DNA from 2 places in the Pseudoalteromonas sp. SR41-8 genome. Region 2 is predicted to be linked to the other one. Evidence: riboswitches for the same ligand, from Rfam matches in the RefSeq annotation. Region 2 holds a riboswitch; the other holds the start of a gene.
What was found. Region 2 has a riboswitch for lysine ahead of lysC (lysine-sensitive aspartokinase 3). Riboswitches for the same ligand answer to the same signal wherever they lie in the genome.
Positions count from the first base shown of each region.

Region 1 (15,662 bases), on a different contig from region 2:
CTGCAATGTAGTCAACAGCAGCAATTAAACCTGCGAGTGCTTCAAAGCTTTGCGTGCCGGTTTCCCAGCGCCCAGGAATAACATCTTTGGCAGGCTCGACTTTGTATGGTCTAAACTCTTCAAGGTGCTCACGCTTAGCGTACACCATACCTAAATGTGGGCCGAAAAACTTATACGCAGAGCAGGCCAAAAAATCACAATCAAGTGCTTGAACATCAATCAGCTCATGTGGCGCATAATGCACAGCATCCACATACACCAAAGCACCTACGCTATGAGCCATTTCAACAATACGTTTAATGTCGTTTATAGAGCCGGTAGTGTTTGATGCATAAGTAACGGCTACTAATTTGGTTTTAGTACTCAGTAAGCTTGTAAAATGCGCTAAATCTAAGCTGCAATCAGCTTCGTTAATCAATACAGTATTAACCTTTGCGCCTTTATCTTCTGCAGCCTGCTGCCAAGAAGATACATTTGAGAAGTGATCTGCATTGGTCACGATAATCTCATCACCCGCTTGCCAATCACGAGAAATCGCACGGCTAAAGCTAAAAGTAAGGCTAGTCATATTCGCACCGAATACAATTTGATCGCGCGATGGGGAATTAAGTAAATCAGCAGCCGCTTGGCGCGCATCAGCCATTAACTCAACGGTTTTTTCACTCGAAAAAAATGCACCGCCTAAATTCGAGTTGTAATAACCTAAATAAGCCGACATTGCACTCAAAACAGGCTGTGGTACTTGTGAGCCACCCGGGCCATCTAAAAATATTGGTGACTTACCAGCTACTTGCTGCATTAGGGCCGGAAATTGGCGGCGTAATTGTGTTAAGTTCATTGCTATTCCTTAAGCTGTCAGTACGAAGCAGTCAAGATAACCCGCTTTTGTGTCATCAATTTTATTCATCGGTGTTGCGTTATGCCAAACTTCACGGTCATTAATTAATGCAAACATACCGTCTTTAATTTCCATTTTAAAACAAGGCTCAGCTTGCTTATTTTCATACACCAACAACTCACCACCTTCTAAGTTTTCGTGAGATACACCACAAATACAAACGTGATCAAAGCCATCTTGATGAATACCTTCTGGCGCAGGCGGCGTATCACTTTCAATAGCAAGCATACGAAATTGATGAATTTCAATATCACGCTCTTCGCTAATACCGGTAATGGCACGAAACTCATTGACGATACTTTTCATCCCTTCGCTTGCCAATAAACTCGGCTCTAAATTTTCGTAAGTGCGCTCAACATTACCTTGGAAAGTATTGATTGAATCATCTTGTACAAATGCTTTTGTGGCTTGTAAAACAAGTTCATCATTTTGCACTTTAATTACTGAATAGCGGCGTTTACGAAACGCACCGTCGGCATACGGGTTAGCCGGAAGATTAGCAAACGATGGCTTAACAGCCTCAATATGAGCTTGGTTTACAAAGCGAAGTTGTAATAGGTTCTGGTTGTTTAATGCTGTCATAAAAATCTCGCCTAAAAATAAGAGGATTAACTCATAAATAATGAAGGGATTTTAATGCAATTAGAGGGGATTTTTTGCGTCTTTACTTGATTAAAGTAAGGTTAAAGTAGAATTTTAAGATCTAAAATATCATCATAATGAAATTTTAATCTAACAACAAAATGACCAATGGAATTTCTATTTATAAACATCAATAACAAAAACACTTAAAGAGTCCAACTAACCTCATATTTATTTTTCAATCTTCAACTACAAGTTCAACTTAGTCGCAGGCTGGTAAGGTAGGTTGTAGCGCCACATTCTTAATGTTCAACTAAATACGAATAATATTTCAGCATCCCTAATAAAAAAGCCTGCTAAGCAGGCTGTCATATACAAACGAGTTAAAATTAAACAGCTTGTTGAATAATCACGTTGTCTGCTTTTTTAGTGTAAGCAGGCATGCGATGGAAGTTCAAGTAACGGTATGTATCTGATGCTGTTGCATTGATCTTCGCAGCATATTCTTGATACTCAGCAGATGTTGGTAATCTACCTAAAATTGCAGCGATTGCAGCAAGTTCAGATGAAGCTAAAAATACGTTTGCACCATTACCTAAACGGTTCGGGAAGTTACGTGTAGAGGTAGACACAACTGTTGCTTGATCTGCAACACGTGCTTGGTTACCCATACATAGTGAACAACCTGGAGTTTCGATACGTGCGCCAACACGACCAAAAATACCGTAATAACCTTCTTCTGTAAGTTGGTCTTTATCCATCTTAGTTGGTGGAGCAACCCAAAGCTGAGTCGGTAATTGACCTTTAAAGCCATCAAGCAACTTACCAGCAGCACGGAAGTGACCAATGTTAGTCATACAAGAGCCGATGAATACTTCATCAATTTTCTCGCCTGCAACATCAGAAAGAAGACGCGCATCATCTGGATCATTTGGTGCACAAAGAACTGGCTCTTTAATTTCGGCTAAATCGATATCAACTATATGAGCGTACTCAGCGTCTTTATCAGCTTCCATAAGTTCTGGGTTAGCTAACCACTCTTGCATTGCCGTAACACGACGTTCAATCGTACGTACATCACCGTAACCTTCAGAGATCATCCACTTCAGCATAACAATGTTTGATTCTAGGTATTCAGAAATAGATTCTTTAGATAACTTAACAGTACAACCTGCCGCCGAACGCTCTGCAGATGCATCAGATAATTCAAATGCTTGCTCAACAGTTAGGTGCTCAACGCCTTCAATTTCTAGTACTCGACCAGAGAATTCGTTAATTTTTCCTTTTTTCTCAACGGTTAATAAGCCTTGCTTAATACCGTAGTAAGGGATTGCATGTACTAGGTCACGTAATGTGATACCAGGCTGCATTTCGCCTTTAAAACGGACTAAAATTGATTCAGGCATATCAAGTGGCATTACACCGGTTGCTGCTGCGAATGCTACTGCACCCGACCCCGCTGGGAATGAAATACCTAATGGGAAACGTGTATGTGAATCACCACCAGTACCGACGGTATCTGGTAATAACATACGGTTTAACCATGAGTGGATAATACCGTCACCTGGGCGAAGCGAAACACCGCCACGGTTCATGATGAAATCAGGAAGCGTATGGTGAGTATTTACATCAATAGGTTTAGGGTAAGCTGATGTATGACAGAAAGACTGCATTGTTAAATCTGCAGAGAAACCTAAACACGCTAAATCTTTAAGTTCATCACGCGTCATAGGACCGGTTGTATCTTGCGAACCAACAGTAGTCATTTTAGGCTCACAGTATTGACCAGGGCGAATACCTGCAACGTTACATGCTTTACCAACCATTTTTTGCGCTAGTGTGAAGCCTTTATCAGAAACTTCTGTTGCTGTTGGTACTTTAAATACATCAGTTGCACCCAAGCCAAGAGATGTACGCGCTTTGTCAGTTAAACCACGACCAATGATTAGTGGGATACGACCACCAGCACGAACTTCATCTAAAATTACCTCAGATTTAAGTTCAAAAGTAGAAATAATTTCATCAGTACCGTGACGCTTAACAACACCTTCGTAAGGGAAGATATCGATTTGCTCACCCATGTTAAGTTCATCAACATTTAATTCGATTGGTAATGCGCCTGAATCTTCCATTGTGTTGAAGAAGATTGGCGCAATTTTATTACCTAAACATACACCGCCAACACGCTTGTTTGGTACAAACGGGATATCATCGCCCATAAACCAAAGTACAGAGTTAGTTGCTGACTTACGAGAAGAGCCAGTACCAACAACATCACCTACGTAGGCAAGTGGTAAGCCTTTCGTTTTTAATTCTTCAAGTTGTGTAATTGGGCCAACTTCACCAGCTTTATCAGGTGTAATACCGTCACGCTCAATTTTTAGCATTGCTAAAGCATGCAATGGAATATCAGGACGTGACCATGCGTCTGGCGCTGGTGATAAATCATCAGTATTTGTTTCGCCAGTTACTTTGAATACCGTAACTGAGATTTTTTCAGCAACCGCAGGTTTATTGGTAAACCATTCTGCAGCAGCCCAAGATTCAATAATTTGCTTAGCGTATTCATTACCCGCTTTTGCTTTTTCTTCAACGTCATAAAATGCATCAAACATTAATAACGTATTTGCAAGACCTTTAACAACGATTGGCGCAAGCGCTTCTTCGTCAAGTAGCTCAATCATGGGGGCGATGTTGTAACCGCCAAGCATTGTGCCTAATAGTTCAGCTGCTTTTTCTTTTGAAATTAGTGGTGAAGTTGCCTCACCTTTAGCAACTGCGGCTAAAAAACCAGCTTTGATGTAAGCTGCGTCATCCACACCTGGCGGCACGCGATTTACTAATAAGTCTAAAATAAACTCTTCTTCACCTGCAGGTGGTGTTTTAACTAGCTCGATAAGATCAGCCGTTTGCTGAGCATCCAATGGCGCTGGTACGATACCTAACGCGGCACGTTCTTCTACGTGTTTACGATAATCTTCTAGCACAATATTGCCCTCTTGGTGACGTGAAAGTATTCAGTAATACGCGTTCTCGCGAAAAATTACTCAATACTTATAGTATTCTGATGATTAATTATAAAGCTTTTAAATATAGATGAAAGTCCATGCAATCAAGCAAAATTTTATACTCACTATAAATACTATGAATAGTCAAAAAGGAAAACACCATTCACATGAATGTTAATTAACTGCGAATCATTACTATTTTATTAGGCATAAAAAAACCCAGCATATTGCCGGGTTTTTAATAAATCAAATGCTATTAACGCTCAACTTTCACGCGTTCAATTGACTTAATGTGTGCTTCTACACGACGGTTTTCCGCGTGTGCAGCAGGTGTGTTGTCTGTATTTTTAAGACGCTCTTCGCCTAGACCAACAGTAGTAATACGATCTGCAGCAATGCCATCAGCAATTAGCTTAGCAGCAACTGCATCAGCACGCTTTTTAGATAACCACTTGTTGTAATCTGCTTTACCAACAGCAGAAGAATGACCTTCAAGTAATACTGTTGTATCTGTGTGCTCTTTTAAGAAGCCTGCAACTTTTTCAATACCGCTGTCATATTTGCCAGCAACAACCGACGCATTGTTAGGGAATGTTACTAACAAGCTCTTAGTTACTTCACGGTCTTCATATAGAGTACAACCTGTTCCATCAACAGCATCTGTCATTGGTGTGTTTGCACATTGGTCATCTGCATCAGGGATGTTATCACCATCGCTATCAACAGGAGCAACCGCTACAGGTACTACTGTAGCTGGAGCTGGAGCAGCTTTAACTGGCTCAGCTGCTGAACTTTGCTTACCAAATAAATAGCTAAGGCCAAGTTTAGCACCTACATCTGTGTAACCACGGTCAAGGCCTTGGTAAATAGATGTTTCAGCATTAAATGCGAAATTATCAGTGAAATAATGTTGGTAACCAGCACCCACATTAGCAAAAGTTAGGTTTTCTGTAATATCGATTTGTTTAAGACCGAAAATACCATAGAAAGGGCCGCCGTTGATGTGATAAAGACCATCAATACCTAAACGATCGCCGTCCATGCTTGTTGCGTTCATAGCAGGATTTACATTTGAAATGTCAAAATCCATATCAGCATATTCTAAGCGCGCGCTCCAGTAATCGTTAAAACGATAACCAATTTCCGCACCCCAACCAGTTGAATCATCAACGTTAGTACCTGCGCTACCACGGACATTTTCCCATGAAGCATCGTAATAATCGCCAAAAGCACCGATAAAGAAACCTTCTTTTTCAGCCGCGAAGCTTGAAGCGCTAGTTGCAGCTAGTGCTAAAGCAATAGTAAGTGATTTTAATTTCATTGTTTCCTTCCCATTTTCACAATTAAAATTGTAGCTAAGAAACCCTAGCTCAATAAGTTTGATTACAGAGTACCGCATCTTTAGTTAATCATTACTTAACAAAAACGTTTAAATGCATATATTTTGCAATTTAAATATTTATTAGAATAAAGCGCTCTACATTATAGTTCAGATAAAAGACTTTACCTAACTTACACATACATCGATTGTCAGCATTGTAATTGCTATCACTACTATTTCAGAAACAACGTTTCCAATATATTTGGCTTTAAAAATTTAAATGCTGAAGTTAATGGATGCATTATATTGGTTAATTTTAAATCAACAAGTAGCTAAGCATATTTATTTCTTATAATTCTTAATAAATAACAGCTTTTAACTAAAGATCTGGATGAATAAGTAGCATCAATTCGTTCGTATCCGTTCAATTTACGAACAGCGACAAATAACAATAATTGATGCTGTTATTATGTACCACAAAATGTTTGGTAATTAGTGTCCATATCGACAGGCGGTGAGTACCAAAATGCAGGGCTTGCCAACAATTGGTAAGGCGACCTCAAGGCCGTTAAATATTCATCTAACATGCTGCTTTCACCAGTACTTTCATACTGCTGTATTATGCTTTCAACGATATGATTACGCGGGATCAAGCGTGGGTTGGCTTGGCGCATCAGCTGATAGCTTTGCGTATTTGTTCTGGCTAACCACTTAATAGACCAACCAGCCAAGTCACTCGGAATAGCAGTCTGACCTTGCAGTGATTCTGTTAAGGAGTCAAAAGTATTGGTGTAATCAAGCTGATGAGTTTTCAGTAAAGTTAATAACTCGGATACTAATTCAGCATCACCATCTTGATGACCATCAAAGCCCAACTTTTTCGCCCACATCTGTGTAAAAGCTTGATGAAACTGCTCAGCAAAACCATTTATTAATGGGCTTAGTAGCTCAACAGCCTGCTCTTCGTCATCGCTAATTAAAGGAATTAAACTTTCAGCTAAACGTGCACAATTCCAATTAGCAATATTAGGTTGATTGCCAAAAGCATAGCGGCCTTGGCGATCAATAGAACTAAATACAGTATCAAAATCAAACTGATTCATCATTGCACAAGGGCCATAATCGATGGTCTCACCACTGACGAGCGTATTATCAGTATTCATTACTCCATGAATAAAACCAACGCGCATCCAGCTAACAATCAGGCTAACTTGCTTTTCAATTACCGCACTTAAAAATGCCAAATAACGCGCAGAGCCCGTAGACTTTATCTCAGGATAATGACGCTCAATAGCTAAATCAGCTAAAGTTTTTAAACCAGTAACATCACCTTGCGCAGCTAAATACTGAAACGAACCGACACGTATATGACTACTAGCAACGCGGGTAACAATGGCTCCTTGTTGTGGTGGTTGACGGTAAACTGTTTCACCACTGGCAACAACTGCCAAACAACGTGTCGTCGGTATGCCAAGCCCGTGCATTGCCTCACTCATTATATATTCACGTACCGCAGGACCGATTGCGCAACGGCCATCACCTCCACGTGAAAATGGCGTAGCACCAGAACCTTTGAGTTGAATGTCCCAAAGCTGTTGCTGCTGATCAGTGACAGCCCCTAATAAATGTGCTCGCCCATCACCTAAACGCGGTGAAAAATGTCCAAATTGATGCCCTGAGTAACCTAATGCCACAGCAGCAACATCGCTGTTATTAAGATTACCAGAAAAAATTACCGCACGTTCTGATGTGGCAACCTCAATATTAAGCTGCCTAGCTAACGTATCGTTCCACAGCAGTAAGTTTGGAGCAATAACAGCACTTGGCTGATCAGCCACAGCAAAATCATCAGCAATCTGGGTGTAACGAGCAACTAATTTCATAGTATTCCTTAGGCTTGGGTTGTTTGTATGCCAACGCGATTATCGCCCACGCTGTATGCAACTAACAAACTGAGCTCTTGAAGGCTTAATCCGCTTTGTTGCTGCAATTCATTAAAAAAATGTTGAGCGCTGGTAAGTGACTTTTTAGTTTGTAAACCGCTATCAATTATCTTATGAGCACGGAGATAACTTTCTACATCACGCGAGAATAAAAAAGTGTCTTTCCCTAAGGTTCGCAATGCATAAGGGCCGGTGTTACCACCTAAACGCGCACCATGCTTTTTTAAATACCCCCACAAACCAATAATATCGTCGCTCGGCCAATCTGCAATAAACTGACTAAAACTGCCATGTTCACTTGCCACTTCATGGATCATATACGCATTTTCTGGGATCGTTTGCACTTTTTTAAAGTTACGAACGATTCGCTCATCGGTGGCTTTTTGCTCAAGCATATCTGGCGGCATCATTAATAATTTAGCCACACTAAAATCCCAAAATACTTCCCGAAAACCTGGCCATTTATTGTTGATCACTGACCAATAAAAACCACTTTGAAAAATTTTGCGGGTAAACTCTTCAAGCCATGCATCATCAGGTAAAGCAGTTAATTGCTTTGCATTTTGAGGGGCAACAAGTAAGTGCTGTAACATTACTTCGCTACCTTTTCGCTGTGCCGCTCGTTGATATATATCTTGAAATTTTTCCATTACTCACTACCACTGCTTGTTATTACGCTTACTGTAACGCTATTTACGTTGTAAAAAAATGTCAGGAGCACATTGCAGCTAAAAATAAACTTAAAAATATCCAGCCTTGACACCTAGACGGCTAAAATGCTTTAATCTTCCGCATTACCCCTATTAAAGGTGTGAGTTTTAAACGATAAAACTTACACCATGGGCTAGAAGAGGTGCGTTATTCAGGTAACGTATGTGAGGAGCACACACTCCAGTGATCATACGTGAGGGGAATTAACGCCGAGAAGTAACACTTTTTGTGAAGTTTTACTTCGGGCGACTGGGTTGAATCCCAGCGACTGTCACCAATAACAGCTTGGCTGTTAAAATATTTGGTGGAGAGCTTCTGGTCTTAGCGTAATAAGGCCATAGCGCCCTATTATATTAAGCCCATTCGCTCTTCGAATTATTAGTTCGAACGACGTTAATGTGGCTCCAATCATAAAAGCTTATTAACTCCTCGAATCACTTATAAGTTCGTGAGAGATGATCAATAACTTCAATTTAAATGACTACCCTTTGTGGACGGCACTCGTCACGCCATTTACTGACGCTGGTGAAGTCGACTATGCCACTCTTGATCAGTTAGTTGCACAGCAGCAAGTGGCTAACAATGGTATTTTATTACTTGGTAGCACTGGCGAAGGCCTCGCACTAACACTCAAAGAGCAACAAGCGATTGTTGAACACGTGTGCCAATTAACGCCAACAGTACCACTGATGGTTGCAGTAGGCGGTATAAACCTAAAGCAACAAATTGCCTGGGTTGAATACTGTAATCAGTTACCCATTCATAGCTATTTACTGGGCACTCCCCTATACGCTAAGCCCGGCGTAGTAGGCCAAACACATTGGTTTGAAAGCTTACTTAATACCAGTAAACATCCTTGCATGCTTTATAACGTACCAGGGCGCAGTGCTGTTGATATTCCATCGGCCGTAATTAGCAACTTAAAAGACCATAAAAACTTGTGGGCACTCAAAGAAGCCAGTGGCGACATTGCTAAATTTGAAGGTTTTAGAAAAGTCGCACCTAATTTAGCTATTTTTAGCGGTGACGATGCACTGATGCCTTACTTTGCCCAGGCTGGCGCAAAAGGTTTAGTCTCTGTGGCTGCTAATGCATGGCCTGTGCAAACCCATGAGTTTGTAAAACGAAGTCTCAGCGGTCAACACCCCAATTTATTTGCCGACTGGTCACAAGCCATTCAAAGCTTGTTTGCTGTCGCAAACCCTATCCCCGTCAAAGTATTGATGCATTTACAAGGGCGAATTAACAGCCCGTACTTACGTCCACCTTTGACGCATCTTGAGTTAACGCAAACTGATTGTATTAACAACGCAAACAACACCATTTTATCTTGGCATTAAATACAGGTTTTTATAATGAGCTGGTTAGAACTACTAAATAATTTAGAATCGGGCGCAGTGCGCGCAGCAACACAAGACGACAACGGCCAATGGCATGCTAACGTTGCAGTAAAACAAGGTATTTTAGAAGCGTTTAAAAATGGCACTAATACCGAATTTCCAGGTGGCTTTGTTGATAAACATAATTTAGCACCACAAGGTTTTGCAGCCGATGCTGGAGTGCGTATGGTACCTGGTGGCTCAAGCGTTCGCCGTGGCGCACACGTTGCTAAGGGCACGATTATTATGCCACCAGCATATGTAAACATTGGTGCGTTTATCGACGAAGGCACTATGGTTGATAGCCACGCGTTAGTGGGGTCGTGTGCGCAAGTAGGTAAAAATGTACATTTAAGCGCTGCAGTACAACTAGGCGGTGTACTTGAACCTATTGGTGCAAGCCCGGTGGTGGTAGAAGAGGATGCATTCATCGGTGCAGGTTGCGTGATTGTTGAAGGCGTAGTAGTGAAAAAAGGCGCGGTGCTCGCACCAGGTGTACGCTTATCAGCAACTATTCCAGTTTATGACTGTGTTAATGAGCGCCAGCTGGCTAAAGGCGAGCCTATTCCTGAATACGCAATTGTTATTCCAGGCTCTCGTCCAGCTTCTAATACTTGGGCCCGCGAGCAAGGATTAAGTATGTCGTGTGCATTAATTGTAAAATACCGTGATGAACAAAGTGATGCATCATTGCTGCTTGAAGAGGTTTTACGTTAATGAGCTTTTTGAGCACGCCAGTTAAAACCGCCATTGATGAGCTATCAACTACGCTTGATACACCATTTTTTATTTACGACCTTGATACATTAAACGCACACTTAACGCGATTAGTGGCGCAAACTGAGGTAAAACTGTGGTATGCCGTAAAAGCTAATCCATTATCTAAAGTCATTCAAAGCTTAGATAACGTGGGTTTTAACTTTGATGTAGCAAGTAAAGGCGAACTTGAGCAAGTTCTGGCACAAGGTATTAACAGCGAGCGCGTGCTCAATACAGGGCCTGCCAAAAGCCCAAAACAAATTAAACACTTTATTGCGCGCGGCGTACGTACCTTTGTTGCCGAAAGCCTTAATCAAGTACGCTGGCTTAACGAGCAAGCAAGCTTACAAAACTGCCAGTTACAGGTATTACTGCGAGTGCAATTACGCTGGCCTGAAGGAGAAAAAAACCCACTTGGTGGCGATAGCCTTACTCCATTTGGTTTAGGTTGCGATGAATGGCAAGCGCTAAATACTAGCGACTACCCAGCGCTTAGCTTTGATGGCCTGCATATTTTTCAATGGGGCAACATGCTCAGCAGCGACAAGCTAGCTGAACTTTGGTCACAAATGATTGCACCGCTAACAAAGCTTGCCAACGACTTAGGTATTCACTTAAAAGTACTCGACTTAGGCGGTGGTTTAGGTATTCCTTACACTCTTGATGCACCAACCTTAAGTTGGGATGCGCTCATTGATGCATTAGCTGACATTAAGAATGCCGCAGGCGTACAAGAACTCTGGATGGAGCTTGGCCGTTATGCTGTGGGCGAATGCGGTCATTACGCAACACCTGTCGTTGAGCGAAAACTTAACTATGCCCAACAACAAGTGATCTTAAGCGGCGGTATTAATCATTTATTGCGCCCTGCAGTCACCAGCCAAGATTTCCCGGCACGATTATTACGAGACTCAACTGCTGCATACCAAACTATGAGCTTATATGGGCCATTATGTACAGCACTTGATTGCTTAGGTGAACACCAATTACCTAGTGATTTAAATGAACAAGACTGGCTGGTCTTTAGCCAATGTGGCGCGTACGGCTTTACCGAAAGTATGCCGTATTTTTTATGTCATGAGCTAGCCGCTGAATACACATTACAAAATGGCGAGCTTAACTGTATTCGCACAGCTGAAGATGCCAGCTACTACTTAAGGTAATTGAGATGAGCACGACTAAAGCTATAAGCCAAGAAAACATAGTAGTTGGTGAAGTTGCCAACGGCCTACCGCTCACAATTCCTGTCTATCGTTTAAAAGGCGATGGCACTGGGCCAAGTGTGTATGTGCAAGCTAATATGCACGGTGCAGAAGTACAAGGCAATGCGGTTATTTACCAATTACTTGAGCAGCTTAAGCATCTTGAACTCAAAGGCGATATCACCCTGGTGCCTTACGCGAACCCAATTGGTTGCAATCAAAAATCGGGCGAATTCACCCTTGGTCGTTTTGATCCAATCACCGGCACCAACTGGAACCGCATGTATCACTGCAATAGTAAGCTCGCGAGCCAATTTGCTGAGCAATATAGTGATGCCGATGAGCAAACCTTAAAAAGTGAGTTTAAAGCCGCACTGATTGATGAAGTAGACCAACAACTAAGCGGTCCAGCTTATCGCCTAACTACAGGCAAACGCATTGCACTTAACTTGCAAAAGTTGGCACACCAAGCTGATATCGTGCTCGACTTACACACAGGCCCCATTTCGAGTCAGCATTTATATTGCCCAGATTATGCCAAGGCCAGTGCCAACTACTTTAATATTCCTCATGTATTAATCATCCCTAATGATTTTGCAGGAGCAATGGATGAAGCAAGTTTTTGCCCATGGTGGCAATTAACCGAGGCATTAGCTCAACAAGGGCGTGAATTTAATGTTCAAGTTGAAGCTTTTACGGTCGAACTCGGCAGCCAAGAAAAAATCGATTTAACTGCGGCCCTTGATGATGCTAATAGTATTTTAAGTTACCTAAATCATAAGCAGGTATTCGTTGATGCCCCCTATCAGCCAAAAGTAATGAAGCGCTACGGCTGTGATTTAAATGATTACCTTGCTTACTATGCACCTATGGGCGGCATGGTTGAGTATATAGCGCCACTTGGCGGCCATATCAAAGCTGGCGAGCCGATTGCTAGAGTATTGCGAATGGAGCGCTACCTCGCAGAGCAACCATTACAAACCCTAACACTTGATTGTGACGCCATCGCGATTTTGCATTTTGCTTCAGCAAGCGTAAACCAAGGCACCGAACTATATAAATTCTTTACTAACGTATTTGAGCTTTAATTTTTATATCAAGCTCAACCCTTCTCATTGCGTGAGAGCACGACTATCCAATTGGAAAAAGTGCATTGAACAAGCGGCTTCGGCCGCTTTTTCTTTGTATTTATGGGCAAAAAGCGCCACAATCAACTAAGTTCAGTAACAATTCACTGATATTCAGTTAAAGTCTGCACTGAATAAAATATAATGAAAATCTATTTTCAGCTATTTTCTTGCACTGAAAATCACTCCATTATCATTTACTAATAACATACAACAGCTACTCTCTATTTGGCTTTATCAAAGGAAGAATAATGACTTGGCGCTACGGGTTCCTACTGACGACACTGCTTTCATACACCGCATTTGCACAATCAGAACAAGCTGAAAAAACAAATGAACAAGACAATGATCTTGAGCTAGTAAAGCAATGTATTTTAAATGAAGCCATTGGCGGCAAAGCCGAAATGACACTAGCGCAATTACGTGAAAAATGTAGTTCTCTCGATGAAAGTAAGCAGATCACCGTACTAGATAAACGCAAAGCCCGTGAACAGGTCAGTGAAAAAAACCGAAATGTGATCACTCCACATAAACGTAATTATATATTACCGCTGTCGTATGTATCCAACCCAAATGCCAGACCTTTTGACAATCTTAATGACCTATCAGAAAACAACGAAGGCGAAACACTTGATAACTTAGAAATAAAATATCAGTTATCAATCAAAGTACCGTTATACAATGATTTTGCAGATAAAGACCAAGCTGTTTACTTTGGTTTTACACTGCAATCATTTTGGCAGTTTTATAACGACGATATTTCATCACCATTTCGTGAAACTAATTACGAACCCGAGATCTTTTGGGTTAATTATCTAGACCCCGAGCATGTTCTTTGGGGAGATGAAATGGCGATTGCGGTTGGTTTCGTGCATCAATCGAATGGCCGTAGCCAGCCTCACTCTCGTTCTTGGAATCGTATTTATGCCAATTTCGTTTGGGAAAATGATGGCTTTGTATTTAGTTTTAAACCTTGGTACCGCATCCCAGAAGATAGAAAAGAAGATCCTATGCAGGCTAAAGGCGACGATAACCCAGATATCTATAAATACATGGGTTACTTTGAATTTTCTGGCGCGTATAGACTAGATGATCATGAATTTAGCTTTATGACCCGCAATAATTTAAATTCAGATAACCGCGGTGCAATTCAACTGGATTGGTCATTTCCGTTATGGGGCCGACTACGAGGCTATGCCCAATACTTTAACGGTTACGGTGAAAGCTTAATAGATTATAACGCAGATATAGAACGTATTGGTGTGGGTATATTGTTAACTGATTTACTATAAAAGTTAAGGCCAAGCAATTGCTTGGCCTTATTTTTTGTTTGCTCTGAATTCTAACTACTTAATAATTTTAAATGTACCTTCAAACTCAGCAACCAGTAACTCACCATCGTAGATTTCCACTGGCACTACATAGCTCGCTTTGCCTTCTGACTCTAACTCGGCTAATTTACCTTTACAACCGCTTAAATCAACGCTGCCACGAGGGTCGTTATTAAGCGGTTTTAAATATTTAATATTAGCATCGGCTAACACTATATTACCTTCAAACCCGGCTTCTTTGAGTGCTAAATAAGTTGCGCCCCAGCCGGTTAACGTCGCTAAACTATAAATAGAGCCAGCAAACATAGTGTTATGCAAGTTTAAGTTCGCATTTAGATCTGCACTGGTGGTAAATTGCCAATCAGTGTAACTTTCAACTTTAATGCCCATAGCATCGCTGATCGGAATAGATTCGCGCCATGTATTTTGCAGAATTTGGGTCCAATTAGGATGACGGAACCAGCCTGGCTCAGACGGTTTTTGTTTCACCATTTTCCAGTGTTGTACATCATCGTAAGCTAAGTGAGCCTTTTCTTTTAATTCATAACCATGGCGCTTATAAAATTCTAATGCCCGTTCACGAGCGAATAAAACCAACTCATCGGCGTCTTGAGTCCAGGCCATTTTCTCAAGCTCATGCAATAAACGACTACCGATGTGTTGATTACGGTTACCTTCCGCAACCGCCATATAACGGACTTGCGCTTGTTGTTGATTATTAAAATGCAGTCGTGCAACACCTAACACTGCCCCCTCTTTATTTTTAATAAAGCGATGCTCAGCATCTTGCTCTAAATCATCCTGCTCAGAACCACGCGGTTCATTCCAAGGTGCGCGCAATACTTGCCAACGTAATTGATAATACGCTTGCCAATCTTCGCTACTTTGTGGTGTTGTCACCTGAAACATAATCACTCCTGTTGCTACCAAGGCCGCAAACGCTTGTTAATTCAAGATGCGTTTATCTAACTAAAAATGCGGTCAGTTATTATTTGCAAACTACCATACTCCATCTGATAAAAACTTGGAATACGACTTTGGTGAGCAACGCAAAATAACTGCTTTACCTGTAAAACTTGATAGACATATTGGCACTTTAGATTGACTCGTCTATGCTGATGTAACTATGGAACATTTTTTTGAAGACAACGGGGCAGTAAAGCACAGCTTTATCGAAGATTGTCACCGTATCGGACAACTACTCTATTGGCACAAATATGGCGCCGATTGCATTCAGGTACGCCAACATAAGCAGTTACGTTGGTTATTGATCAACGAAACACTACAGTCAGTGGTCGAGAAAAGCAGCCCAAGCCATTTGCTGTTTCCACATTTACAATATTTAGCGCAATTATGGCAACCACTCTCAGCGCCAAACGCCGTACTTGAACTGGGCTTAGG
Region 1 is NZ_JACJEE010000016.1:92,909-108,570, reverse strand. It holds gene H5162_RS12655 (cysteine desulfurase-like protein) at 1-838, opposite strand, end outside; gene H5162_RS12650 (2OG-Fe dioxygenase family protein) at 848-1,480, opposite strand; gene acnB (bifunctional aconitate hydratase 2/2-methylisocitrate dehydratase) at 1,870-4,467, opposite strand; gene H5162_RS12640 (OmpA family protein) at 4,745-5,809, opposite strand; gene H5162_RS12635 (YdiU family protein) at 6,277-7,692, opposite strand; gene H5162_RS12630 (DNA-3-methyladenine glycosylase I) at 7,701-8,402, opposite strand; lysine riboswitch at 8,593-8,786, shown strand; gene dapA (4-hydroxy-tetrahydrodipicolinate synthase) at 8,919-9,803, shown strand; gene H5162_RS12620 (2,3,4,5-tetrahydropyridine-2,6-dicarboxylate N-succinyltransferase) at 9,819-10,559, shown strand; gene H5162_RS12615 (PLP-dependent decarboxylase) at 10,559-11,764, shown strand; gene H5162_RS12610 (succinylglutamate desuccinylase/aspartoacylase family protein) at 11,770-12,891, shown strand; gene H5162_RS12605 (phospholipase A) at 13,182-14,222, shown strand; gene H5162_RS12600 (bifunctional GNAT family N-acetyltransferase/hotdog fold thioesterase) at 14,277-15,170, opposite strand; gene H5162_RS12595 (spermidine synthase) at 15,388-15,662, shown strand, end outside.
Region 1: linked by a shared signal. The riboswitch ahead of dapA (4-hydroxy-tetrahydrodipicolinate synthase) and the one ahead of lysC (lysine-sensitive aspartokinase 3) in region 2 are both predicted to bind lysine.

Region 2 (17,628 bases):
CATCACCGTCGTCTCGACCACCATTCATAATACTGTCTTGAATGGTTAGTGTTTTCACGCCCGGTAAAGGAGGCATTTGTTCACGCCATAGTGCGCTCAATGCAAAGGTATCGATAGGGCGTAACTCAGGATCAATTAATACTGCCATGATACTGGCATTGGTACGTCCGCGTAAGCTAACTGAAAGATCGCGTACCATAGCTGTGCCATATTGCTCTTTAAGTTGTTTATCAACATTGATAATAACTTGCTCTATTTTTTGCGCAGTTTCTAGGGTTGCTTGTTCAGACGATGCTAAGTTCATTTCAACTGAAATACGTGGAAAGTCATGAGGAATTTTAGGGTTCGCTACGAACTTCACTAAACCACCGGCAAACATCCCAGCACTGACAATTAATACACAAATAAAACCAATAATTACGGTATAACGATAATGAATACAATGGCCAATAAATGGCGTGTAATAGTTATCAACAAACCGTTTTAAACCGCCATCCATCACTTTACGGAGGCGATGTAATGGGTTTTTCGGATTTGGTTCTCGGTGTTTCATTGCTGCTATGTGGGCTGGTAAAATAAGTTTTGATTCAATCAGAGAGAAAATCAAACACAGAATAATAACCCCGCCAATGGCTTTTGAAAACGCAGCACCAGGGCCACTTGCTAAAGTTTGCGGTAAAAAAGCGGCGATGGTAGTTAATACACCGAAGGTGGCAGGCATTGCGACGCGTTTAACACCACGTACTACGTTATCAAGAGAGTGGCCATGCTTTTCAATTTCAGCACTGGCTGATTCACCTACGACGATGGCGTCATCAACCACAATACCTAGCACTAATATAAAGGCAAATAGTGATGCTAAGTTGATGGTGACATCTAAAAAGCCCATCGGCATCATTAAAAATGCGCCAAGGAATGACACAGGTAAACCCATCATCACCCAAAATGCTAAGCGTAGGGGTAAAAATAGCGCAAGTACTACCATAACCAATAGACCACCCCACACCATATTGTCGATCATCATGTCTAATCGACCCTCTAGGTAGTAGGTTAAATCGACAATCGGCGTGAGTTTAACACCCGCTGGAAGTTGACCTGCTTTATCATTAAGGTACTGCTTAAGAACTTTTGCAACTTTGGTAATATCTTGATCTTTTGAGGCATTTACTTCAAACGACAAGGAATTTTTACCATTGTATTTAGAGTATTGTAAGCCTTCTGCAAAGCCATCGTTAATGGTTGCTACATCGCCTAAATACACTTGTGCACCATCAGGTAGTAATATCAATGGCAGTTTGGCAAATTCATCACCTCGGTAAGCTTGTTTTTCAACCCGCATCGAAATATAGCCGTTTTCAGAGCGAATCTGACCTGCAGACATATTGGCTGAAAAAGCACGCACTGCATTCGCAATGTCTCTAAAAGTTAAACCATACTCACGAAGTTTATCAGGGCTAACTTCAATACCAATTTCATAATCAAGGCCACCATTAAATTCAACTAAGTTAATTTGTGGCAGTGCTTGCAGTTCGTCTTTGATATTGTTGCCAAGTTCTTTGAGCTGATAATTGCTCATGTCACCGTATAAGGCGAGGATCATTACTTCTTGCTCAAACTTATCATGGCGCACAATAGGACGCTCCATGTCTGCAGGGAAGGTGTTGATTGCATCAACCTGCATTTTTACTTCATCGAGCACTTCTTTAGTATCATATTTTTCTTCAATTTCGATCCACGCTTGAGAATAACCGCGGTTTGAATAAGTAATCTTCCGTTTAATACCCTCTAGGCCTTCGAGAGCTTCTTCTACCTTGATGGTGATGCCTTCTTCTACTTCTTGTGGGGCAGCACCTGGGTAGACAGCTTGGACGCTGATCCAGTTATTTTCAAATTGTGGGAACATTTGTTTGCGAATAGAAAACGCGGTTAAAATACCACCCACTAAAATAAAAATCATTAATAGGTTTGCTGCAACAGGGTTGCGAGCAAACCAGGCAATTAAGCCTTTTTCGCTATGGATGGTCATGCTCTATTCCTCTTTCAGTGCAAGTTGAGTTGCAGCTGCAGGTTTATCAGAGTCATTTAGCTTTACTTGCATGCCTTCGGTTGGGAAATCTAAAGCCGAGGTGATCAATTGCTCACCATCATTTAAGCCTTGTGAAGCGATGACCATGCCATTTTGCTCTCTAATAATATTAAGAGGTTTGAACGAAAGAGTTAAATCATCATTCATTACCACTATTTTACCGTTTTTCACTAAGTGATGAGGAACGATAATCGCATTATCAAGCTCGCGGCCAGAAATGGTCGCATTGATATAAGAGCCAAAGCGCAGCGGTTGCTCACTGGCATAAGGTGTATTTACTTGCGCCACTAAATAGCTCATACGACTTTTTTGATCAATAACACCTTCGCTGCGGACAATTTTTGCCTGCCAAGTAGTTGGCTTACCAGCATAGTCTGCACTGAGTGTTACATTCGCGCCGATACCGCTATCGATTAGGTATTGTAATTCTTTATCTGCCACAGGAAGGCGAATTTCAGCCACTAAGGTTGAACTGAGAGCGCCAAATTGGCTTCCAGGATTAACTACGCTGCCTAAACTAATTGCACGTTCAGAAATAATCGCATCATAAGGCGCTTTTATATATGTGCGCTCTAAATTACGTTTTGCGCGTTTTTCAGACGCCTGTGCTGCACGGTAACGCGCTAGTTTTTCGGCTAATTGTGGTTTGCGTAAATATAATTGAGATGGGATCATTTGATTTGAATCGTCTTTTATTCGATCCCACTCTGCTTGTGCTACATGAGCTTGCGCTCGCTCAATTTCTAGATCAGAGCTGGCTTGCGCCATGCCTGCTTGGGCTTCAATTAACGCAGCTTCATAATCATTTGGATCTATTCGTGCTAGAATATCGCCTTGTTTGACAAATCCACCTTGCACAAATTGCTCAGAGACAAATACCACTTGACCGCTTACTTGCGCAACCAGTGGGGTGTGATCTTTTGCTTTTACTACACCATACGATTTTACGTCTAGCGTAATTGCATCAAGGTGAACTGCGCTAACTGATACCAGAGGGCGTGTATCTTGTGCTGGCTTTTCTTCTGGCGGTTGTTTCATTGCTGAAAACGCAACCGCAAGACCTACACCGGCGACTAATACGGCAATAGGTAGAATTATTTGTTTTTTAGTAGCCACAGGGCTTTCCTCATAATTAGGTGACACAGCAATTATAATGAATAAAGTGTTTACAAGGCGTATTAAGATGTAACAAGTCATTACACAGTTAACAAATTAGCGAAATAGATTACAAAAGGGGCAAAGATGAATACATCACCAATGGCGTGTCGACTCGGGTGTGGGGCTTGTTGTATCGCACCAAGTATTAGCTCACCGATTCCGGGGATGCCTAATGGCAAAAAAGCAGGAGAGCGCTGCATTCAGTTAGATAACAACAATTTATGTAAGTTATTTGGTGATGAAAGGCGGCCAAAAGTATGCAGTGATTTTAGTGCGACGATTGATGTGTGTGGAACAACGAATGCGCAAGCGCTGCAATTAATTACCGAGCTTGAACAAATGACATAAAAAAACCGCATCTTAAAAATGCGGTTTTTATACATATTTTTTATTTACCAGCTATAAGTTGCAGTTAGTGTGTATTGCTCACCGCGCCCAGGTGTGCCTGGAATTTCCTCAAACGATTCATCCCAAAGGTTATCTGCTGCTAAAGTAATAAAGAAGTTTTGCAGTATCGGTGGCGTTACTTTTAACGTCAGCTGAGTAAACAAGGCTTCATCATCAGAGCGTCGCAGCGCATTTTTATGCTGTTTACGCCATTCATTATCAATCCGAAACTCTAATATATCCGTCGGGCTCCATACAGCACCAAGAGTTAAACGGTGATCAGGGAAGTTTAAGGCATAAAAGCTTGCATCGACGTCTGGCGAGCCATAGGTTTCTGATTTATGGAGGTAGGTGTAACTGGCTATAATTTCAGTATTTTCAAATTGCTTAGTGGCTAAAAATTCAAGGCCAGCGGTATCAATATCAACCGGTTCGGCAAAACGCGCTGAGGTTGAATCAAAGCTAAATGTCCAGTCAGTTAAGTTATTATCTTGGCGGTAAAAAATAGCCGAATTAAGCTGCCAACTTTGTTGTTCTAGTAATAAACCCAGTTCTAAGTTTTTGGTGGTTTCACGCTCAAGGCTATAATTACTTCTAAACAATCCACCAGTGTCATTGCCACCAATAGCAGTATAACCTGCAACTTGACTGGCCTCAGCGTAGGATAAATAAAATGTCCGCTCAGTGGCGTTACTATTAATTGTATTGAATGTGATATCACCTATCAGCGACAATTGTGAGTCATCGCGGTTGGTATCATCGAAGGCTGCGCCTAAACGCACTGTTAGCTGCTGATTGTTCTCAAGAGCCATAGTGTATTCTGGCAATACACTGATTTTATAATAGTTACGCGAAGTAAAGTTATTCTCAAGCGTGGTTGATTCAATGGAATCTTCAATAAATTGTGCTGAGTAGTTTAGTGAGAACACATCGTTTTGAGCATGTCGCCCAGAGATGGCGAATGATTTAACTTCTGTTTCGTGAAAAGCTTGAAACGCGCTTGGGTTTTCACGAGAGTAAATATAATGGTCGTTATTTTTTCGATAATAAGCTAATACTTCAAACTCACTGTTTGTTGCATAACTTTGTTTATGGTTAAGCATTAACAGTTGCGTTTCTAAGTCTTCTGTTTCATTCACGCCAAATGGGGTATAGAGGTTCGGCCAGCCAAAAAATTTCTCTTGTGAGCCAAAAAATAAATCAGTTTGTGAATCTGCACTCGTTAATTGCACACGAGCTGTAGCGCGATTAAAATCATGATCGCCAAAATCAATTGAGCCATCGCTTTGTGAATGAGAATATTCCCCTTCAAAACCTAGGCGCCAATCGGCGATTGTATCTAAAGGGATACTTTTACCAGCATGAACACTCTGTAAATTAAAGTCGTTAGTGCCGACACCTACAGATACACTGCCACCAGTGGTAATTGGCTTCCAACCAAACGACACAGTACCTACTGAGCTATTTACACCGTAAAGTGCATTATCAGCACCGGTCAATACACTTGCGCCAGTGAGCATTTGTGGTGCAATAGGAATTTCTGCAAAATAATGGCCTGATTGCGGATCGAGTAAGGTAGCACTGCCGACTCTAAAACCGGTGTTTTCAAAGATACCGCCACGAATAGTAACATCAGCTTGTGCTTCTGCCATGTTACGCGATTGCAAATCAACACGAGGGTCATACTCTAAATTTGATATAGGTGAGTCAAAGGTACCCACAGGTAACGTATTTGCTGTAGGTGATACCTCGATTGTTATTTGCTCAATGGTTGTCGATTCTTCAGAGTCATCTGCCGCATAAGCAACATTTGATATGCTGGCAAGTACTAAGGGTATGATAAGGTGCGAGGTACGGTTCATGTTGTTTTTCTCATATTCTTTATGTGCGATTGCGCTATAAATTAAAGTCGTAACACTTTTTTATAGCGTGATAAAATAGCAAAATTAAACAGTCACGATTTTTGGCGCTATTGTACATTAATTCGAAAAAACTGCATTTGATAATCATTCTTAAAATGAAAGCATTACACTGTCTTTGCTTGTTAAATATATTAGGTCCCTCTATGAATGAAAAACAACCAGCTAACTTTTATGCTCGCCAGCAAACTATTTATTTTGCGGGAGGGTGTTTGTGGGGCGTGCAAGAGTTTATGAAGCACTTACCCGGAGTAGTTATTACAGAAGCAGGGCGGGCTAATGGTACAAGTGATAATACACAAAGTGAGTACGATGGTTATGCAGAGTGTGTCAAAGTCATTTTTGATACTGATGCTGTTACGGTTAATAAACTAATTGATTATTTCTTTGAAATTATTGACCCATACAGTATTAATAAGCAAGGTGATGATGTGGGTGAAAAATACCGCACGGCTATTTATAGTGAAGAGCAAAGTCACTTAACGTTAGCAAGCGATTATATCAGCCAACGAGATGATGCCGACAAAATAGCTGTACAGGTTAAACCGCTAACAAATTATGTCCCCAGTGATGCTGAGCACCAAGACCGACTAACTAATCATCCAGATGATTACTGCCATATACCGCTAGATTTACTGCATAAATATAAAAAAGACTAGGGCGTGTAGACCTTTCGTGGTTGATTTTGCTGCAGTATGTTTGGTATTTAGGCAAGGCAAAGGCTATGTAGTGTGGTTGTTCCAATGAATAGGCGATTACGCAGCATAAAGGCCAAATACGCTCTGCATGAAAGATTTTGACAAGGGGGAATTGACTCTTTGTCACTTACATTGATGTAAGTAAAGGGCGTGAGCAAGACGCCGTAACCTTGCTCGATTTTTACTTATTCTTACATGGATGTAAGCTAGTTGAATAACCTAGGAGCAGTTATCGATCCCGCTCGATTACAAATCTCGCGCCGCGATTAAATTGCCCCTAGATTGAACAAATTTTAATTCTGAAAGTTCTATACGCCCTTAATAATTTAGCTCTATTTTAGTTTTTCTGGTGGAAAACCACTTAAAATTGTTGCAACGGCTTCTTGTACTGCTTTGTTACGCTCTTCAGGTGTTTGTTTCTTCTGAAGGCGACCTTCACGAGCACCACGCCAAACAAGCTGGTTAGAGGCACGGTCAACAACATCAATCACTAAAGTGCCCACATCATATTCATGGGTTGTTGTTTGCGTGTTATAACCCATGCCCCAGTAGTTCCAACGTGCACCGTAACCTACATTAAATGTATCAACGTCAACTTTAGTATCAACAGAGGCATGATAGTTAATTAATACATCTGCTGATGCTTCATCGGCAGGTGTCATACCGTTTGCTTGTAATTGTGCATTTACCGCTTCACGCACACGTTTTTCCATCAATGGACTGATTTGATAGTTACCAGCGTCAGCCAAGGTCGCTTGTGGAAACCAAGCAAATGTTTTGTAGTTACCAAAGTCCACAGATTTGTCGTAGTCAATATCAGGCGTTTTTGCACACGCTGCTAGTAGTAATACAGCAGCTGCAATTAGTATATTTTTCATGGAGTTTGCTCCTTGGCAAATTTAATTACTATTCGTTTGATAACATAACATAGAATTAATTCAAGGAAATGTTATTTTTTACCTGTAATTTGTGTACAAAGTAGATGTTGATCAGTCTAGTCGTCCTTGACTGAATGATGCATTAATTTACACAAACGTGGCTATTGTCTTATTCATGCTCTACTTCTATCCAATCCTTTTCATCTACCCAGTTCTGGGCGCCGTCTTTAACGGAGCGAATTGGCACAATATAATCACAGCTAATTTGTGGTTTCACCGAGGCAAATATTGGCACAAAGCCAAAGCTGAGTGCGGTTTCTATAATTGCTTTTTGATTTTGCGGATCGATATCGGCCGCTTCATCAATATAAATCGGGATGCGGTATAAGTTTTGCTCTTGGTCGCTTAATAAGTAGCGGATAAACAACATGCCGCATAATAATTTTATGGTGATACGCGTACCGTTTGAGCCAGCCGAATCAATTTTTTCAAAATGCTCGGTTTCGCCTGCACGGTTTACTACTTCAAAGCGAATATCAAATAAGTCAGTAAGGGTTAAACCGGCTTTATCAGAGGCAAGTTTAATTAAGTGATCTTTTGCTTCGTTGACAGCACTTTCACTGTAGGGTTCTTGGCTGAGTAAATCCAGCGTATCACCTTGTTCAAACTGATTTGAGGTACTGATGATGGTATCAATACTATCAACCAACATTTTGCGTGGTATCACGTTAATTTTAAATGCTTGTAAGTTTGAAATACGATGCTGACTAATGCCTTTATTGAAGCTGTTCATTTCACGGCGCAGTCTGTCTAAATCTTCACGCAGTCCCTTAATCGTCGCGGCTACTTCTGTGAGTGCAACTCGGGCTTGGCGTTCAACCGCATCACGTTCGTTATCAATATTATGGAACGCGGCAATCAATTTCTGGTATTTACTAAACTCGTCATTTTCGTTATCAAATTTGGTAATACCGGCATTGTAAATATGCAAATAGGTATTACGAACGTTGATATCAAAATTACGCAGCTCTTGGCAATCTTTATTAAAGTGATGAACTAAGTCACTGAGATTATCAAAGTCAATTTGCACATCAATCATATACGGGGTGACTTTACCGCTATATAAATCCAGCGTGTGGTCAATTCGTTCAGATTTCACTTGGCGAAGGCGCTCGGCTTGGCGTGAAATTAAATCTTTTTTCGATTTAATAATCGAGCGTCGATCACTAATTGAACCGCTGTTATTTTGAATATCTTGTAAGTAGCTATCAACTTGCTCGCGTTCAGCCAATAATTGCTCTTTTAAGAGTGTTTGTGCATCAATAGATTGCAGCATAACCTGGAATTGTTCAAAGCGTTTAAGTGCGCTTTCTGCTGCCATGAGTTCATCGTATAAGGCATCTTTTTCTTTTTGTTTGTCGGCCACATTTGCGGCCACATCACGCTGTTGCTTAAATTCATTGAGTGACTGTTCAAGAGCGTTGAGTTGCGCAGTAAGTTGCTCTTTATTTTCACCGCTTTGCATCTGCACCGGTGAGAGTTTTTTCAGCTTGATGGTCGCGCCTGGCAGGGTGAGCACGCCGCCTTTCACGTTATCTGATAATTGCTCTAAAAATGCACCAAAGGCATCTTCGTCAGTGATATCTATATCACCATTACTGGTGGTGGCAAATGACAGAATGTCAGGGTTTAGAATACGCGAGATCTCTTCAACTTCTTTAAGTGATAAATCCTCGCGCATACGGGTAAATAAATTAAACTCAAGATTTTTAAGCTGTAGCTTTAAGCTTTTGATCTGCTTTTGTGTTTCACTAATACGGTAATCAAGAGTATGCAGGCTTTGCCCTTGTGCACTGTTGATAGAATGCGATAGTGACTCGTAATCTTGCTTTAATTGACCAAGGCTTACTTTTAAGGTTGCCATGTTAACCAATTCAAATTCAGATTTTAGAGCACCAAAGTCTAAAAACCATTGCTCTATTTGTGTTTGCCTGCGTTCAATATCGCGCGATTGTTGTACATAAAGTTGTTGTTTTTGCTCAAACTCGTGCTTTTCGTGTTCAATGTCTTCAAGGGCAACATTAAGCTCGCTCAATTGCGCCTCTTGGTAGCTATCAAAATCGATTAATGCTTGGTCAATTTTGGGGGCGTATGCGGCTAATTTACCTTTGAGTACGGTTTGGTTTTCAAGCATAGATTTAAGGGCGCTGATAGGCTCTTGCATCGACTCGAGTGCTTTTAGCTCACGTTTTGCGCGGTTTACTTTATCAAAGGAGCGACGCCATACTTCATAAAAATCGACCTTTGAGTTTGACATGTGGCGTTCAAATACGCGTAACATAAAGCGCTTTACGTCGGCAGCGCCTAATTTATGCAGGTTCAAAATACGGCGGAAAATTTCTTTATAAATTGCCGAATCTTGCACGTTGTTAAGCGGGATCATCTTTAAGTTAATGTCGCCATCAAATGGCGTGGCACCACCCGTTAATAGTGCGTTGAGCTCTTGCGCTTTAAGCTCGATAGGGTTAAAGCCTTGCTCTTTTAAATGATTAAACAGCTTAGTGAACTTAATAATGGTTTTACCTTGAGTATACTGCTCAAGATCAAGCTTGCCTTGGTAACAAAAAAACTGATGTGCGTAACCGGCAATTTTACCAAGCCCAGCTACACCAATCACCACCGGGCCATGGGGCAGGTCGGCTTCGAGTAAAATATAGGATTGATCTGACGAAAAATAAAATTTACGAGTTTCGTCTAAATCATGACCGTCCCATTCTGTTAGGCGTAAATCATTAATAAGCGGAAATTGCAGAGCATTGATCACCGAGCTTTTACCGGTGTTATTTGGTGCACAAATTGAGCTGCTTTTATCAAGCGGGATCACACATTTGGCATAACCGGCGGTGTTTAATAATGCCAGCTTACTGAGGCCGTATAGGTTTTTCATTATTCGTCCTCTCCAATATAGGTTTCTTCGTTTACTTCCATTAAGGCATCAATATAACGGTAGATAGGTGCTTGCAGCATAAAGCCGCCTTCTACTTCACGGGCAAGGCCAAGTCGTATCATGCGTAAGTACACGTCTTTACGTAGGTCTGATCCTGAAAAAATTTCGAGTTGATCAAATAAGTGCTTGTTCATTTGCACTAAAGTTTGCATCAGTTCTAAATCATTCACTTCATCAAATAAGGCACGCATTGGGTCTTTACCTGAGTTTGCATAGTGCTCAATTAAGATATAAATGGTTAAGGCAATCGCGCGGGAAATTTTCCCCATATTGGGTGTACTTTCATCACTGGCAAAGTAATAAAAACCACGGCTGTCATGTTGTAAATCGTGGCCAAGGGCGCTGAATAATGCGCGGTAATGATCAATTTGTTGATCAAGCTCTTGCCACATTACGGTGTCTTGTTCGCTAATGTGATAGCCGGTGACTAATTTTTTATTAATTGCTTGTAGATGACTAAGTTCATCTAAATTTATCTGTGTCATAACGGTTACTCATCCACTGTTGGTGTTTGCTGAAGGTCAACAGGCTTAGAATTAAAAGGGAAAAGAGAAAAATGTTGCCCGGCAATTTTCACGCGCATTTTTTCATCACTTTGATTGATTTCAATATCGGTGTCACTTACCAGCTTTTGATATAAAAACAGCATTTCGTCGGCTTCAAGGTCTGGGTAGCTTTGCTCTAAAAAGGTCAATAATGGTTGTGGCTTTTTACGTTTAGCATTGAAGCGTTTTTTAAAGTTTGCTTTAACATTATTGTAATCTGGAATATTTGGCGTAACAAAAGCAGGCACATCTTGTTGATCAGGAAGTTCGTATTCACTGTGTTCAAACTCAACAAGTGCAGCCATATAAGCGACCATATGGCGCTGTTGCCCCAATGAGAATCGCTGCGTGTCAGAGACAAAATGTGGTTGTACGGCGCTGAGCATATTATCAACGCCATTTTTACGTACTAAACCAAGTACTTTAGCTGCTTGACGAGTGATCATATTATTACGGCGCAACTCTTCACGCAGTGGCATTAGCATATCGGCACTTTTACGCAGGCTTTCGCGACCAACTAAATGCATTTCTAAAATTCGGGTACGTAATCGTTCAAGCATGCGTTTATCTTGATAAGCTTTACCGCTGCGTTCAATATATTCAATTTGCGTACTGATTTGTGTTTCGATGGTATTAAAACAAGCATGAAAATCGCCACGAATATCAACCATTTCAAGCATTGGTTCAATGTATTCATCAAACGCTTCAATCACCGCTTGATAACGCTTTTGTAATGATTGCACCGCATTATTAGCTTTTGCTTGTTCTACAATATTTAAAATGGCATTTTCGTTGTGGGCAAATAATTTCATTATTTTACGCACCCGATCATCCATAATGCGGCTAAAACGGCGCATCTCGTCGTAGTCTTCAATACTACCGGCATTGTCTAAACGGTTACCCAAACGGGCTAAATCTTCAACCAGCACGCTAATTTCTTGCGCCAAGCCTAAATGTTCTTCCTGCAATAAAAAAGTGGCAAAATCTGCAATTGCACGGTTAATTTCAAGTTGTGACGATTTAGCCAAGGGAATAATAATATCTTGGTTTAGAAGGCGGTTGGTTTCTTTGTAAATGCGCTCATTTGACCACGTAGGTTGTTTTTGTTTGATCGCATTTTGCACGTCTTTTAGGCTGAAATCAGCCATTTTAAAACGTTTAAATAGCAGCTCTAACATTCCCCAGTGCTCTGTTAGGGTATTTAGCAACTTTTTAGCTGGGATCATAAAACTCCAAAAATCCTAATTTATCTTGTAAAGCCGGCTTGTTAGGCCTCAGCGATTAGTCGTAGAAAAGCAAATTGACAATAGTTTTACACATTCTTTGGTGCTAGACTGCGCGCCGTGTCGTCCTGCGGCTCATAACATACAATTTTTACATTTTTATAAAGGTTGTTCAAACACCATGGTAACTGCAATTATCCTAACCCTGATAACGCTAGCATTCGTGCTCATCGTTATAGAGGATATTATCCATGTAAACAAGGCCAAAACCACGCTTTTCTTTGGTACTTTATGCTGGATTATCTTATTTATCTCGCCGCTTCACGGGCAAAGCCCCGAAAACGTACAACATCAACTTGACCACAATATTTTAGAGATTGCCACACTCTGGTTGTTTTTAATGGCTGCAATGACCTTTGTAGCCTATTTGAACTCCAAAGGTTTTATCCAAAATATTGTGCATAAGATAATGCCCAGTGCTATTAGCGAACGCAAACTGATGTTTTTGATTGGCGGGTTCTCCTTCTTATTTTCGTCGATTTCAGACAATATCACAGCCACATTAATTTCCCTTGCGGTGGTGATGTCGTTAAAACTCGATCCGAAAAAGCTAATTAAATACGCTACGCTTATCATCTTTAGTGTGAACTCGGGCGGAGTGTCGTTAATTACCGGTGATGTTACTACCTTGATGATTTTCCTTGATGACAAAGTTACCATTGGTCACTTGCTATTGTTGGTTGTGCCTGCGTTATTTAGCGTGGCGCTATTGGCCATTATGCTGTCATTTGGACTCAACGGCCAAGTTGAGTTTACCAAACAAGAGGACCGTCGCATTGAGAAAACAGATATCACTATTGCAGTGATTTTCTTATCAACGATTGTCGGGACATTAACGTTAAGCGTGCTTTATCATGTGCCGCCTTTGTTAACTTTCTTATTTGGTTTGTCGTTGATGTTTTTAGTAGCGCAATTTTTAATGCGCAAAAAAGATGTGAATAAAAAAATCATCGATTATATTCGCGAAATAGAATACGACACCTTGCTGTTCTTCGTTGGCGTATTATTACTTGTAGGCGCTCTGAAAGAAGTCGGTATGCTCAGTAAGTTCACTCATCTTTACGAGTTAATGCCAGCACAATACGCTAATTATTTAATGGGTATATTATCAGCTGCGGTTGACAACGTACCACTAACGGCTGCGTTACTTAAAGCTGAAATAGTGATGAGTCCACAACAATGGTTGTCGTTTACGTATGCAACTGGAGTGGGTGGGTCCATGCTTATTATTGGCTCGGCTGCCGGTATTATCGCTATGAGTAAAGTAAAAGCGCTTACCTTCATGAGTTATTTACGTATGTCGGTGTATTTATTAATCGCTTATACAATTGGTTATATGGGATCGTATTTAGCAGGTAGTTTTATTTAATTGCTTTTATTATTTAAAACAACTTGACAGCTAGACGTCTAAACGATAACTTTCAAAGCCCGCTTAATAGCGGGTTTTGTTATTTAATTGCTAATAATTTACGTAATTAATCTAACATTCAGAAGAGGTGCGGTACTTAGGTACTTAATGTTAGGCGACGTATGCCTGTAATCATTAAGGAGGGAAGTACTCGCCGAGGAAAGCAACTGGACGTCACAGTGGCTTTTCGGTTTATGGGGCTGAATCCTCAAAACTGTCACCAATTAGGTGGAGAGCTTCTGGCAGTGGACTTTTCTTATCGAGCACCCCCTTGCCAAGTTCTTCTTGTTTTATCGTGGTATGAATGCCACAAAAGGAGACGACATGAATACCCAATTAGCTGCAACTAACTTGCAACAGTCAGCACAAAATCAAAAATCAGACTACGTAGTCGCAAAGTTCGGTGGCACCAGTGTGGCTAACTTTGAAGCGATGAGCCGTTGCAGTGAAATTATTGTAGCCGATAACAACGTACGAGTAGTGGCCGTAAGTGCCAGCGCAGGAGTGACTAATCACCTTGTGACCTTATGTAAAAAAGATTTATCAGCAGATGAGCGCAATGAGAACATTGCTGGCGTTATTGCTATTCAAGAAGCTATTTTAAATGAGCTGTCATTGGATGCTGATTTAGCTCATGGCTTTGATGAAACCATTAAAGCTTTTAAGTCACTTGCCAGTGAGCCACTAAAATCAAAGCAACAACATGATGAGTTATTGAGCTTTGGTGAGCGTTTATCATCCTATTTATTTACTCAGGTACTGCGTTTAAATGGCTTAAATGCGGTGCGTTTTGATGTGCGACAGGTATTAAAAACCGACAGCCAATTTTCTAAAGCAACCCCAGATGTAGCTGCAACAGCAATGGCCGCAAAAGAGCATTTAATTCCGTTATTAGCTGAACAGGTTATTGTAACTCAAGGCTTTATAGGCAGTGACGCGCATGGTCAAACTACCACACTTGGTCGTGGTGGTTCAGATTATAGTGCGGCATTACTGGCCGAAGCTATAAACGCTAAGAGCGTGCACATTTGGACTGATGTAGTGGGCATTTTTAGCACCGATCCGCGCTTATGTGCTAAGGCTACGCCGATTGCGCGTTTAAGTTTTGATGAAGCGGCCGAAATGGCTACCTTTGGGGCGAAAGTATTACATCCGGCAACTATCTTACCTGCGAGCCGCAGCCATATTAGTGTGTTTGTTGGTTCTAGCCGTGAGCCTGAACGTGGTGGTACCTGGATCGAACGTGAGAAATCACAAATCCCCGGAATTCGTGCTGTCACGCAGCGTAAAAATCAAATATTGTTAACCTTAAAAAGCCCCGAAATGCTTTTGGCTAGTGGTTTTTTAGCTCACGTGTTTACAATTTTAAGTGAGTTTAATATCTCGGTTGATTTGGTAACTACCTCAGAGATAAGTGTTGCAATTACTTTAGATAATGCGCCAAATGCCTCGCGTCCTGAGCTTGATCAAGAATGCCTTGATAAGTTAGCGGAGTTTTGCCACGTGTCGGTTGAGAACAACTTAACCTTAGTGGCATTAATTGGTTCACAAATTCAATTACGTCAGCAAGAAATTAACTTAATGAATGTATTAAGCGATTTTAATATTCGCTTAATTTGTCATGGCGCAAGTAAACATAACCTGTGCTTTTTAGTGGAGCAGAGCGAGTCAGACTTTGTTGTGCAAGCGATCCACAGCCGTTTATTAGAAGTTCAAAACGCCGCGTAATTGGGCGGTAGAATTTACCACAGAGCACTGCCAGTCAGTGCTCTTGTCACTTACCACACTGATATCAAACTCATGATATTGACAACTCAGCGCTGTTAAATTTGCTCGCTCAAGTTCAGTAAATACATTGGGGCTGAGTAATTTTGCAATTGGTTGGCTGGTGGCTTTGGCAAGTGCTTCTTTTAAGGTCCATATTCTAAAAAATCGTTCTGCACTTTGCTGATCTTGCGTTATTAAATTTACCTCATCAAGATGATAAAAATGCTTAGCGAGCTTTGCAAATGGACGCTTCAGGTTTATTTTTTCAATATCAAAACCAAATTCAATTCGTTCTACATTTAATGCAGCACCCACAAAACCATTAGAGTGGGATAAACAACTACGCAATACAGTGTCACTGTCAGTTATATGTAGCAGTAATTTACTGCTTTGCTGGTCAAATTCAGAGCTAATATGGTTATTTGCTAGCTCACGAAATTGTGGCATCGTTTGCTTTACCAAATACTTAAGCAGTAGCCGAGTGGCTAAATATTCTTGCTTGGCTTTGTAACTTTTTCTACGGGTTATAACCGTCAGTTCAAATGGGCTTAATAGTGCGTTTAAATCAAATTCATCAACATTTAACTGCTGGGCGTCAAATAATAAAATAGTATTCGCATTGAACGGCTGCACGCTGTGTTTGGTGATAACGAGTTGCTGTTGAAAAAATAACGCAGGCATAAAATCCACAATTAAAGTGATAAAAGAACAAACATGTTTATATTTTGTGCGGTTGTGCGCTGGTTAATTAAGCCAAGGCAAATTTATTACTCTGTGAGAGTTAAATATGGTTTAATTCACAATAATGAAAAATAATAACAGATTTGTAGATGTATGGCACAATTGCGTGATGGTTTTCAAAGCCGCCTTGGCTTTGTTTTAGCAGCTTCTGGCGCTGCAGTTGGATTAGGTAATATTTGGGGATTTCCCACGCAAGCGGCAAATCATGGCGGCGGCGCGTTTTTACTAGTCTATTTTATAGTTATCTTTTTTTTAGCCTTGCCAGCTTTATACACTGAGTTGTACTTAGGTCATAAAGCGCAAGCTAATCCGGTTAAAGCACTTAGACAAGCATGGCAAGAGCAAGCACCGCAAGTAGGCGCTGCTGCTGGTTATTTAGGTTTAGCCGGTGCGATTGTGATGCTGAGCTTTTACTCAATTGTTGCAGGTTGGATGCTTGCTTATGCCCTTGAACCCATTGCTAGCTTTTTTGGATTTACCACCGTCAGTACGTTTTTACACACGGATTCGATGGCGCGTAATTTTGTATTTACACCACTGATGCTGATCCTCACTGCGAGTATTATTCTCAAAGGTGTTAAATCTGGCATAGAAACATGGTCGCGACGGTTAATGCCGATGCTATTAGTGTTACTCGTTGTGCTAATTGCTTATATAGCCACGCTTGATGGCGCAAGTGAAGGCTTTGCTGCGTATTTAGTGCCAGACTTTAGCCAAATACTCGACCCAGGTTTAATTATTGCGGCAATGGGGCAGGCGTTCTTTTCGCTGTCACTGGGTGTCGGTTGTATGATGATTTATGGCTCGTACTTGCAGCCTGATGCTAATTTGCCGCGGTTAACCGCGTCGGTAGCGTTACTTGATACAGGGGTTGCCTTTTTAGCTGGTTTATTAATTATTCCTGCAATTTACGTGGCGCAGCACAATGGCGTGCAAGTATTTAGTGATGGAAAATTAGTGGGAGAAGGGCAACTAATTTTCGCAATTCTACCGCAGTTATTTAATACTATGGGCGAAATTGGCTTATTGGTTGGTTTATTGTTTTTTGTACTTATGTCGATTGCATCACTCACATCGACTATTTCATCAACTGAAATTCCAGTGGCTTTTTTAGTTGAAAACCATCAAGTAGAGCGTAAAAAAGCGACGTTTTTAGTGAGCTTAACGGTTTTAGCCGCGTCATCGTTGATTATTTTCAATTTTGATTGGCTATTTGGTTTAGTGATCATGGTACTGACTCAGTATCAATTACCGCTTATGGGCTTATTTTACTTTATCACTGTAGGGTGGTTGTGGCGCCGTGGTAATCAATTAAATGAGGCTGCAAGTGGCATGCGTTATTGGTTTGCTCAGTACATACGTTATGTGTGTCCGATACTGATGACCGCCGTGTTCGCTAATGTCGCGTTTGGTTGATAATTTAGTTGTCAGTTTTTTAGTTTTAATTGTTAATACATAGTGTTATACCAATCGTTTTAAGTTACTGACCATTTAGCTCGCTAGAATGGTTAAATATTTAAGTCGATTGGTATTATATCCAAGGAGGAATTATGAACATAGATGTTAAAGTACCCACGCTTCCAGACTCAATACACACAGCAGATATCGCTAAACTTTATGTTAGTGAAGGCCAACTCGTTTATGCCGGTGATGTGTTATTTGATGTTGAAACTGAAAAAGTCGCTTTAGAAGTCTTGGCCGACTGCAGTGGCATTATTGAGAATATAACGATTGCAAATGGCGACCATGTT
Region 2 is NZ_JACJEE010000013.1:34,116-51,743, forward strand. It holds gene H5162_RS10700 (efflux RND transporter permease subunit) at 1-2,026, opposite strand, end outside; gene H5162_RS10705 (efflux RND transporter periplasmic adaptor subunit) at 2,030-3,202, opposite strand; gene H5162_RS10710 (YkgJ family cysteine cluster protein) at 3,329-3,592, shown strand; gene H5162_RS10715 (TonB-dependent siderophore receptor) at 3,637-5,493, opposite strand; gene H5162_RS10720 (peptide-methionine (S)-S-oxide reductase) at 5,697-6,209, shown strand; gene H5162_RS10725 (DUF4136 domain-containing protein) at 6,581-7,126, opposite strand; gene H5162_RS10730 (ATPase) at 7,296-10,073, opposite strand; gene H5162_RS10735 (condensin complex protein MksE) at 10,073-10,618, opposite strand; gene H5162_RS10740 (hypothetical protein) at 10,624-11,904, opposite strand; gene nhaD (sodium:proton antiporter NhaD) at 12,083-13,330, shown strand; lysine riboswitch at 13,445-13,616, shown strand; gene lysC (lysine-sensitive aspartokinase 3) at 13,694-15,097, shown strand; gene H5162_RS10755 (4'-phosphopantetheinyl transferase superfamily protein) at 15,074-15,817, opposite strand; gene H5162_RS10760 (sodium-dependent transporter) at 15,971-17,293, shown strand; gene H5162_RS10765 (biotin/lipoyl-containing protein) at 17,428-17,628, shown strand, end outside.